2 regions of the Rouxiella badensis genome follow, and region 1 is predicted to be linked to the other one. Evidence: predicted binding sites of a transcription regulator. Region 1 holds the regulator's gene; the other holds the start of a gene.
What was found. The regulator CRP, encoded in region 1, controls carbon source genes, mostly activating them, when cyclic AMP is high. The targets are predictions, from matches to a motif close to ATGTGANNNNNNTCACAT.
Positions count from the first base shown of each region.

Region 2: a site for CRP is predicted at 1,828-1,845, ahead of yrbN (protein YrbN). Genes of this name have one in related genera too.

Region 1 covers NZ_CP114062.1:4,359,913-4,363,328, forward strand. The annotation lists gene O1V65_RS20045 (YccS/YhfK family putative transporter) at 1-1,292, opposite strand, end outside; gene crp (cAMP-activated global transcriptional regulator CRP) at 1,359-1,991, opposite strand; gene O1V65_RS20055 (OsmC family protein) at 2,336-2,746, shown strand; gene O1V65_RS20060 (LysR substrate-binding domain-containing protein) at 2,768-3,416, opposite strand, start outside.
Region 2 covers NZ_CP114062.1:4,536,589-4,540,004, reverse strand. The annotation lists gene O1V65_RS21005 (DEAD/DEAH family ATP-dependent RNA helicase) at 1-1,751, opposite strand, end outside; gene yrbN (protein YrbN) at 1,741-1,815, opposite strand; gene nlpI (lipoprotein NlpI) at 1,938-2,822, opposite strand; gene pnp (polyribonucleotide nucleotidyltransferase) at 2,953-3,416, opposite strand, start outside.

The DNA.
Region 1 (3,416 bases):
AGCAACCCGGCTGCGGCGATAAGGCCCGCCAGCGTGCCCAACGCACGGTGCTGAATACGCACGCGGGTGGCGTTATAGCCGTTCTGGCTGACCAGCAGGGTAGTCAGCAGGATCCAATAAGGTTTAGGCAGATTAAAGAACATGCCGAGGCTGCTGCCAAGCGCCAAAATTACGCCGAGCCGTGCGGCATTGCGCAGGGCGGCGGACTTGACGGAAAGATAGCCTTTCAGCGCGGGCCAGAAGGGCAGACGATGCTGCGTTTGCATCAGGTCGCGGCGATACAGCGGACGCTGGGTGCGCAGCAGTCGGGCGATGCGGCTGAAATGGTAGTAGCAAAACTGCCCGACGGGATTGTCACGATAGCGAGAGGCTATTTTTTCCAGCGCGGCCAGCTCGTTGGCCATTGTGAACCGCTCCGAGCGCCGATGGTAGAGGATGTCGCTCGCGATAACGCGCAGCCGTGCGGCAATGACCTGCGCATTGCGGCGGATAACCGCCTCGGCGTGGCTTTCCTCAACCAGCTTTTGCACTTCTGCGGGCAGGTGCAGGCTTACGGTGATGTGCTCCTGCAGGTCGAGCGCCACCTGAAAACTGCGCAGCAGCCTTTTATGATGCTGATGATTGCCCGTCGGCAGCATGTGCAGTTGCTGATAGAGGGTGGCAATCAGGTCAATGACCTGCTGTTGTCGTTTCAACAGCGGCGGCAGCGCGGTTTCGGGGTCGGTGTGCTGGGTGAGCAGGCTGTATTTTGCTTCGAAATAATCGGCGAGTTCGACGTAGAGCTGGCTCAGCGTCTCGCGCATCGGCTGCTCTTCGGAGAGCCGAAACCAAAACCAGTTGAACAGCCCATACCAGGCGGTACCTACGACAAACAGCAGCGGAGCGTGCCAGATGGGCACCACACCGGCCATACTGAGGGTAAAGATGCTGGCGACCAGCGCGCCGGGCAGCAGGCGGCCGTGCAGCGGGCTGATTTCACCCGTGACGCCCAGTACCAGCGTCAGGCCAAGCATGATGAGCGGCAGCGGGACATGCCAGTTAATCAGCATCAGCTGGAGAAGAATACTGCTCAAGGCAAACAGCGAACCGCCGATAACCAGACGTTTGAAGAAGCGCTTATGCGGCGTATCGAGACCGGAGATATTGCAGCAGGCGGGGACCAGCGCAAACAGCATCCCGAGCTTCAGCTGACCAAACAGCATGGCAAAACCAATAGGCAGGCAGAGGACCAGCGTCTGTCTCAGCGCGTAGTTAACCTCGGGGTGGTAGAAGATTCGTCGCCAAAGCGTCATTAATTTTGTGTAACGTGACGAATAAAAACGGCGCACCAGAAGACTGCTGCGCCGTTTTTAAGGGGATTAACGGGTGCCGTAAACGACAATCGTTTTACCGTGTGCCGAGATCAGGCTCTGATCTTCAAGCATTTTAAGAATTCGACCGACAGTCTCGCGTGAACAACCGACGATCTGGCCAATTTCCTGACGGGTGATCTTGATCTGCATGCCATCTGGATGGGTCATGGCGTCTGGTTGCTTGGCCAGATTCAGCAGAGTTTGCGCAATGCGTCCGGTTACGTCGAGGAAAGCCAGGTTACCGACTTTCTCCGAGGTAATCTGGAGTCGACTCGCCATCTGTGCAGACAGGCGCATCAGGATATCCGGGTTAACCTGGATCAGCTGACGAAACTTCTTGTAGGAAATCTCAGCGACTTCACAGGCAGTTTTTGCTCTTACCCACGCACTACGTTCCTGACCTTCTTCGAAGAGTCCCAGCTCACCGATGAAGTCACCTTGGTTAAGGTAGGAAAGTATCATCTCTTTGCCTTCTTCATCTTTAATCAGCACGGCAACCGAGCCTTTCACGATGTAGTAAAGCGTTTCGGCTTTTTCACCTTGGTGAATCAGCGTACTTTTAGAGGGGTACTTGTGTATATGACAATGAGACAGGAACCATTCGAGAGTAGGGTCTGTTTGTGGCTTGCCGAGAACCATTAGTTATTATCCTCTTTTTATCGCTGCCCAAAATCACAGGGCTCAAAATCCCTGTTCGGCGATTTTTTACTTCGCGCTCTTTTAGCATATGAACTGACCAGCAATGCTGCAAGCGGCTTGAGGCGTGAATTAGGCAGTAATTTGCCATAATCACCAAGGTTATCCTGTTAAACCCAAAAACCCCGGCCGCAACTTGTTGGAAAGTTTCTTTCGCCTTGTTTGTAGCACAGCTTTGGTGACGTGTCTTGTGTTGTCTCGCTTCAGCATGATGCGGATCGAGTTCCATTGCCAGTTTCAGGGGTTAAGGGTAGTCTGTTTTGAAAATTATTACCGGAGAAAGGCAAATGCAAGCACGTGTAAAATGGGTCGAGGGATTAACGTTTCTCGGTGAGTCTTCTTCTGGCCATCAAATTCTGATGGACGGCAATGCGGGCGACAAATCACCGAGCCCGATGGAGATGCTGCTGATGTCAGCGGGTGGATGCAGCGCCATCGACGTGGTGTCCATTCTGCAAAAAGGCCGCAACGACGTCGTCGGTTGTGAGGTCAAGCTGACCTCCGAACGCCGCGAAGAAGCGCCGCGCCTGTTTACCACCATTAACCTGCACTTCATCGTGACCGGCAAGGGTCTGACGGATAAAGTGGTTGAGCGCGCTGTAACGCTGTCTGCCGAAAAATATTGCTCGGTTTCGCTGATGCTGGGCAAGGCAGCGACTATCACCCACAGCTTTGAAGTTATTGATTCAATAGAATAAGCTTGAGTGCTGTGCGGCACGTTACCAAGGGTAACGCTGACAGTGCAGCCGCAGCAGGTCTAAGAAACGCCGCGCCGTTAAGGTTAGCGGCGTTTTTTGTGAGTAAACCAGGCAGTATTGCGCCGCCGGCAGGCTGTCGACAGGCAGGCGGCAAAGCTTGTCTTCCATGAAGAACGGCGTCGCCATGGCGTTGCCGACCACCGACAGATAATCCCCGTTCAGCATCATCATCAGCCCGCTAATCAATGAGTCGGTACGGATAGGCGATTTCACCGCGTGGCAGCCGTTTTCCTCCAGCAGGGCAGCAAGCTGCTGGTAATAACCCATGTCCGTCTCGGGAAGCAGCCAGCTTGCCTCTCTCAATTCGCTTAACGACGTGGCCTGCGCCAGCGGATGCTGCCTGCGGGCGACGACGCAGAACGGCGCACTGAACAAGGGCTCGCACACCATGTCTTCGATGGGGAGTCCGACGCCCAGCGTGCCGATGGCGAAATCCAACCTTCCCTCACGCAATGAAGGCAGCAGGGTCGAGAGCTGCGACTCCTTGATATGCAATTTTGCCTGCGGATATTGCGCCGTGAACTCACTGGCCAGCGCGGGAAAAATGGTCAGCGCCAGCAGCGACGAGAAGCCGACCGCCACCGATCCCTGCGAGAATTGGTTGATTTGC
Region 2 (3,416 bases), 180 kb from region 1:
CGACGCTCACCAGCGGCACCAGCCGGACGCTCACGACGTGCTGACTGAGGCTGTGCATCGCCCAGCAACTGCATGTTCATCGGCTTATTCAGGATGCGAGTACGGGTGAAATGAGACAGAATTTCGCCCGGCATACCTTTTGGCAGCTCGATAGTTGAGTGTGAAGAGAACAGCTTGATGTTACCGATGTAACGGCTGCTGATATCGCCTTCGTTAGCGATAGCACCCACGATGTGGCGAACTTCAACGCCATCATCACGGCCCACTTCAATGCGATACAGTTCCATTTCACCCGCGTCACGACGCTCACGACGTGGACGATCGCCTTCACGCGGCGCAGGACGATCGCCATCACGTGCTGGACGACGGTCATTGCGGTCACCGCGCTCTTCGAACTCACGACGTGGTGGACGGCTTTTGAATACGGGATCAGCGGCAACGATCAGAGGACGTTCGCCCTGAGCCATTTTCAGCAGTGCTGCAGCCAGAGTTTCAATATCCAGCTCTTCTTCAGGCTGAAGTTTAGCCAGCAGTCCACGGTACAGGTCCAGATCGCTGCTTTCCAGCTGCTGCTGAACTTTGGCGGCGAACTTGGCCAGACGACGTTGACCCAGAACTTCTGCAGTTGGCAATTCCACTTCTGGAATAGTCAGCTTCATGGTGCGTTCTACGTTGCGCAGCAGACGACGTTCGCGGTTCTCAACGAACAACAGCGCGCGACCTGCACGGCCAGCACGACCAGTACGGCCGATACGGTGAACGTAGGATTCTGAATCCATAGGGATATCGTAGTTCACAACCAGGCTGATACGTTCAACGTCCAGACCACGTGCTGCCACGTCGGTTGCAATCAGAATATCCAGACGACCGTCTTTCAGACGTTCCAGAGTCTGCTCACGCAGGGCCTGGTTCATGTCGCCGTTCAGTGCCGCAGAGCTATAACCGCTACGCTCCAGCGCTTCAGCCACTTCCAGGGTCGCGTTTTTGGTGCGAACAAAGATGATAGCTGCGTCAAAATCTTCTGCTTCCAGGAAACGAACCAGTGCTTCGTTTTTACGCATACCGTACACAGACCAGTAGCTCTGGCTGATGTCCGGACGCGTGGTGATGCTTGACTGGATGCGAACTTCCTGTGGATCTTTCATGAAGCGACGCGTAATACGACGAATCGCTTCTGGCATGGTTGCAGAGAACAGCGCGGTCTGATGTTCAGCCGGGATCTGCGCCATGATGGTTTCTACGTCTTCGATGAAGCCCATACGCAGCATTTCATCGGCTTCGTCCAGCACCAGGCCGCTCAGGTTAGAGAGGTTCAGGGTGCCGCGTTTCAGGTGGTCCAGCAGACGACCAGGCGTACCCACAACAACTTGTGGACCCTGACGCAGTGCGCGCAGCTGCACGTCATAGCGTTGGCCGCCGTACAATGCAACAACGTTCACGCCGTGCATGTGTTTAGAGAAATCGGTCATCGCTTCAGCAACCTGAACCGCCAGTTCGCGGGTGGGTGCCAAAACAAGAATCTGTGGTGCTTTCAGGGAAGCATCAATGTTGTGCAACAGTGGCAGCGAGAATGCTGCAGTTTTACCACTACCGGTCTGGGCCATACCCAGAACATCACGACCGCTCAACAGGTGAGGAATACATTCGGCCTGAATCGGTGATGGTTTTTCGTAGCCCAGATCGGTCAGGGCAGAAATGATAGGAGCAGACAGCCCCAGGTCAGCAAAAGAGGTTTCAAGCTCAGTAGTCATGTACACGTGCCTCATTAATAATGGCAGCCAGTCTACATAACTCGTCGAGAAAATTTTCAGTCATTTTCATTGAAAAGTGTGAACCGGCTCAAATTAGTTTATAAAACGAACAAAGCAACCCTCGCCCGTTAAGGCGATTAAAAATGGCATAGCGCCATGGTTAATCAGGCTGATTGGTTTCGTCAGCTATTGCTGGTCCGATTCTGATAGGTCGTCTTGCTCTTGGCCCAAAAGCGCCAATTCCAACAATGCATAGCGGTGCTCAACAAAATTATGAACGTTGTTAGCTACCGTCAGTTTGAACAGTGCAGAAGCGCTGTCCTTGTCCCCCAGACTTAGGTAGTGCTTACCTAAATAGAAGTCAGTTTCACTGAGATGCTCAGCGAGCGAAGTGTTATCCGTTGCTTCTGCCTTCAGGCGGTCCATCAGCGTGGATTCGCTGATTTTGCCAAGGTAGAATTCGACGATATTCCATCCCCATTGCCCTCTGTCCGCTTTGTCATAACGCTCTTGGAGCGCTACTTCGGCATTCTTTGGATTGATTTCTCTTTCCACAAGATACAGCCATAACGAACGGAAGGGATCATTTGGATCGTCTCGATAAAACGCCTGCAAATCATCCTGCGCTAGCGAATATCTGCCACCGTAATACAGTGCGATACCGCGATTCAAACGCGCGTAATTGTAAGTTGGATCAAGCTCTAGTACAGAATCAAACGCTTCATAGGCGGCATCGTAGTTGCCGGCCTGCGTTAGGTAAATCCCCAGGTAGTTAAAAACTTCTGGCATATCAGGACGAATAGACAGCGCTTGTGAGAAATCATTTCGCGCCAGTGCTCTTAGCCCGAGACTATCATACAGCACACCGCGCTCATATAACAGCTGTGCGCGTTCATCATCTGTTAATGATCTGCTGGCAAGTATTTGTTCCATACGCGCCAGAATCACTTCCTGCTGCAAAGTTGGCTGCAGCGGGATCGCCAGGACTTCGTTTTTGCGCCAATCATGGTTGCTGCATCCTGCCAACAAAAGTGTTGTCGCAACATAACAACAGCGCAAGAAAGGCTTCATTTCAACTCCCGAAGACAAACATTGGACAAACTTCCTGTTATCCGCTTGCTTAGCATAAGTACGTCCTGCACTCATGATACGAACAGCTCCCGGCCCGATGACCGGGAGACTGTAAACTACAGGTTACAGATTACTCTGCAGCTGGAGTTGCCGATTCTTCAGATGGGGTGGTCGCTTCTTTAATGCTCAAGCGCACACGGCCCTGACGATCAACTTCCAGAACCTTAACCGGAACTTCCTGACCCATCGTCAGATAGTCAGTCACTTTCTCTACGCGCTTGTCAGCGATTTGAGAGATGTGAACCAGACCTTCTTTACCGCCACCGATGGCAACGAACGCGCCAAAGTCAACGATACGGGTAACTTTACCCTGGTAGATGCGGCCAACTTCGATTTCGGCGGTAATTTCTTCAATACGACGGATAGCGTGTTTCGCTTTTTCGCCGTCGGTTGCAGAAATTTTAACAGTACCGTCGTCTTCGATTTCGATAGTGGTGCCGGTTTCTTCAGTCAGTGCACGGATTACAGAACCACCTTTACCGATGACGTCTTTGATCTTGTCAGCGTTAATTTTGATGGTGTGAATACGTGGAG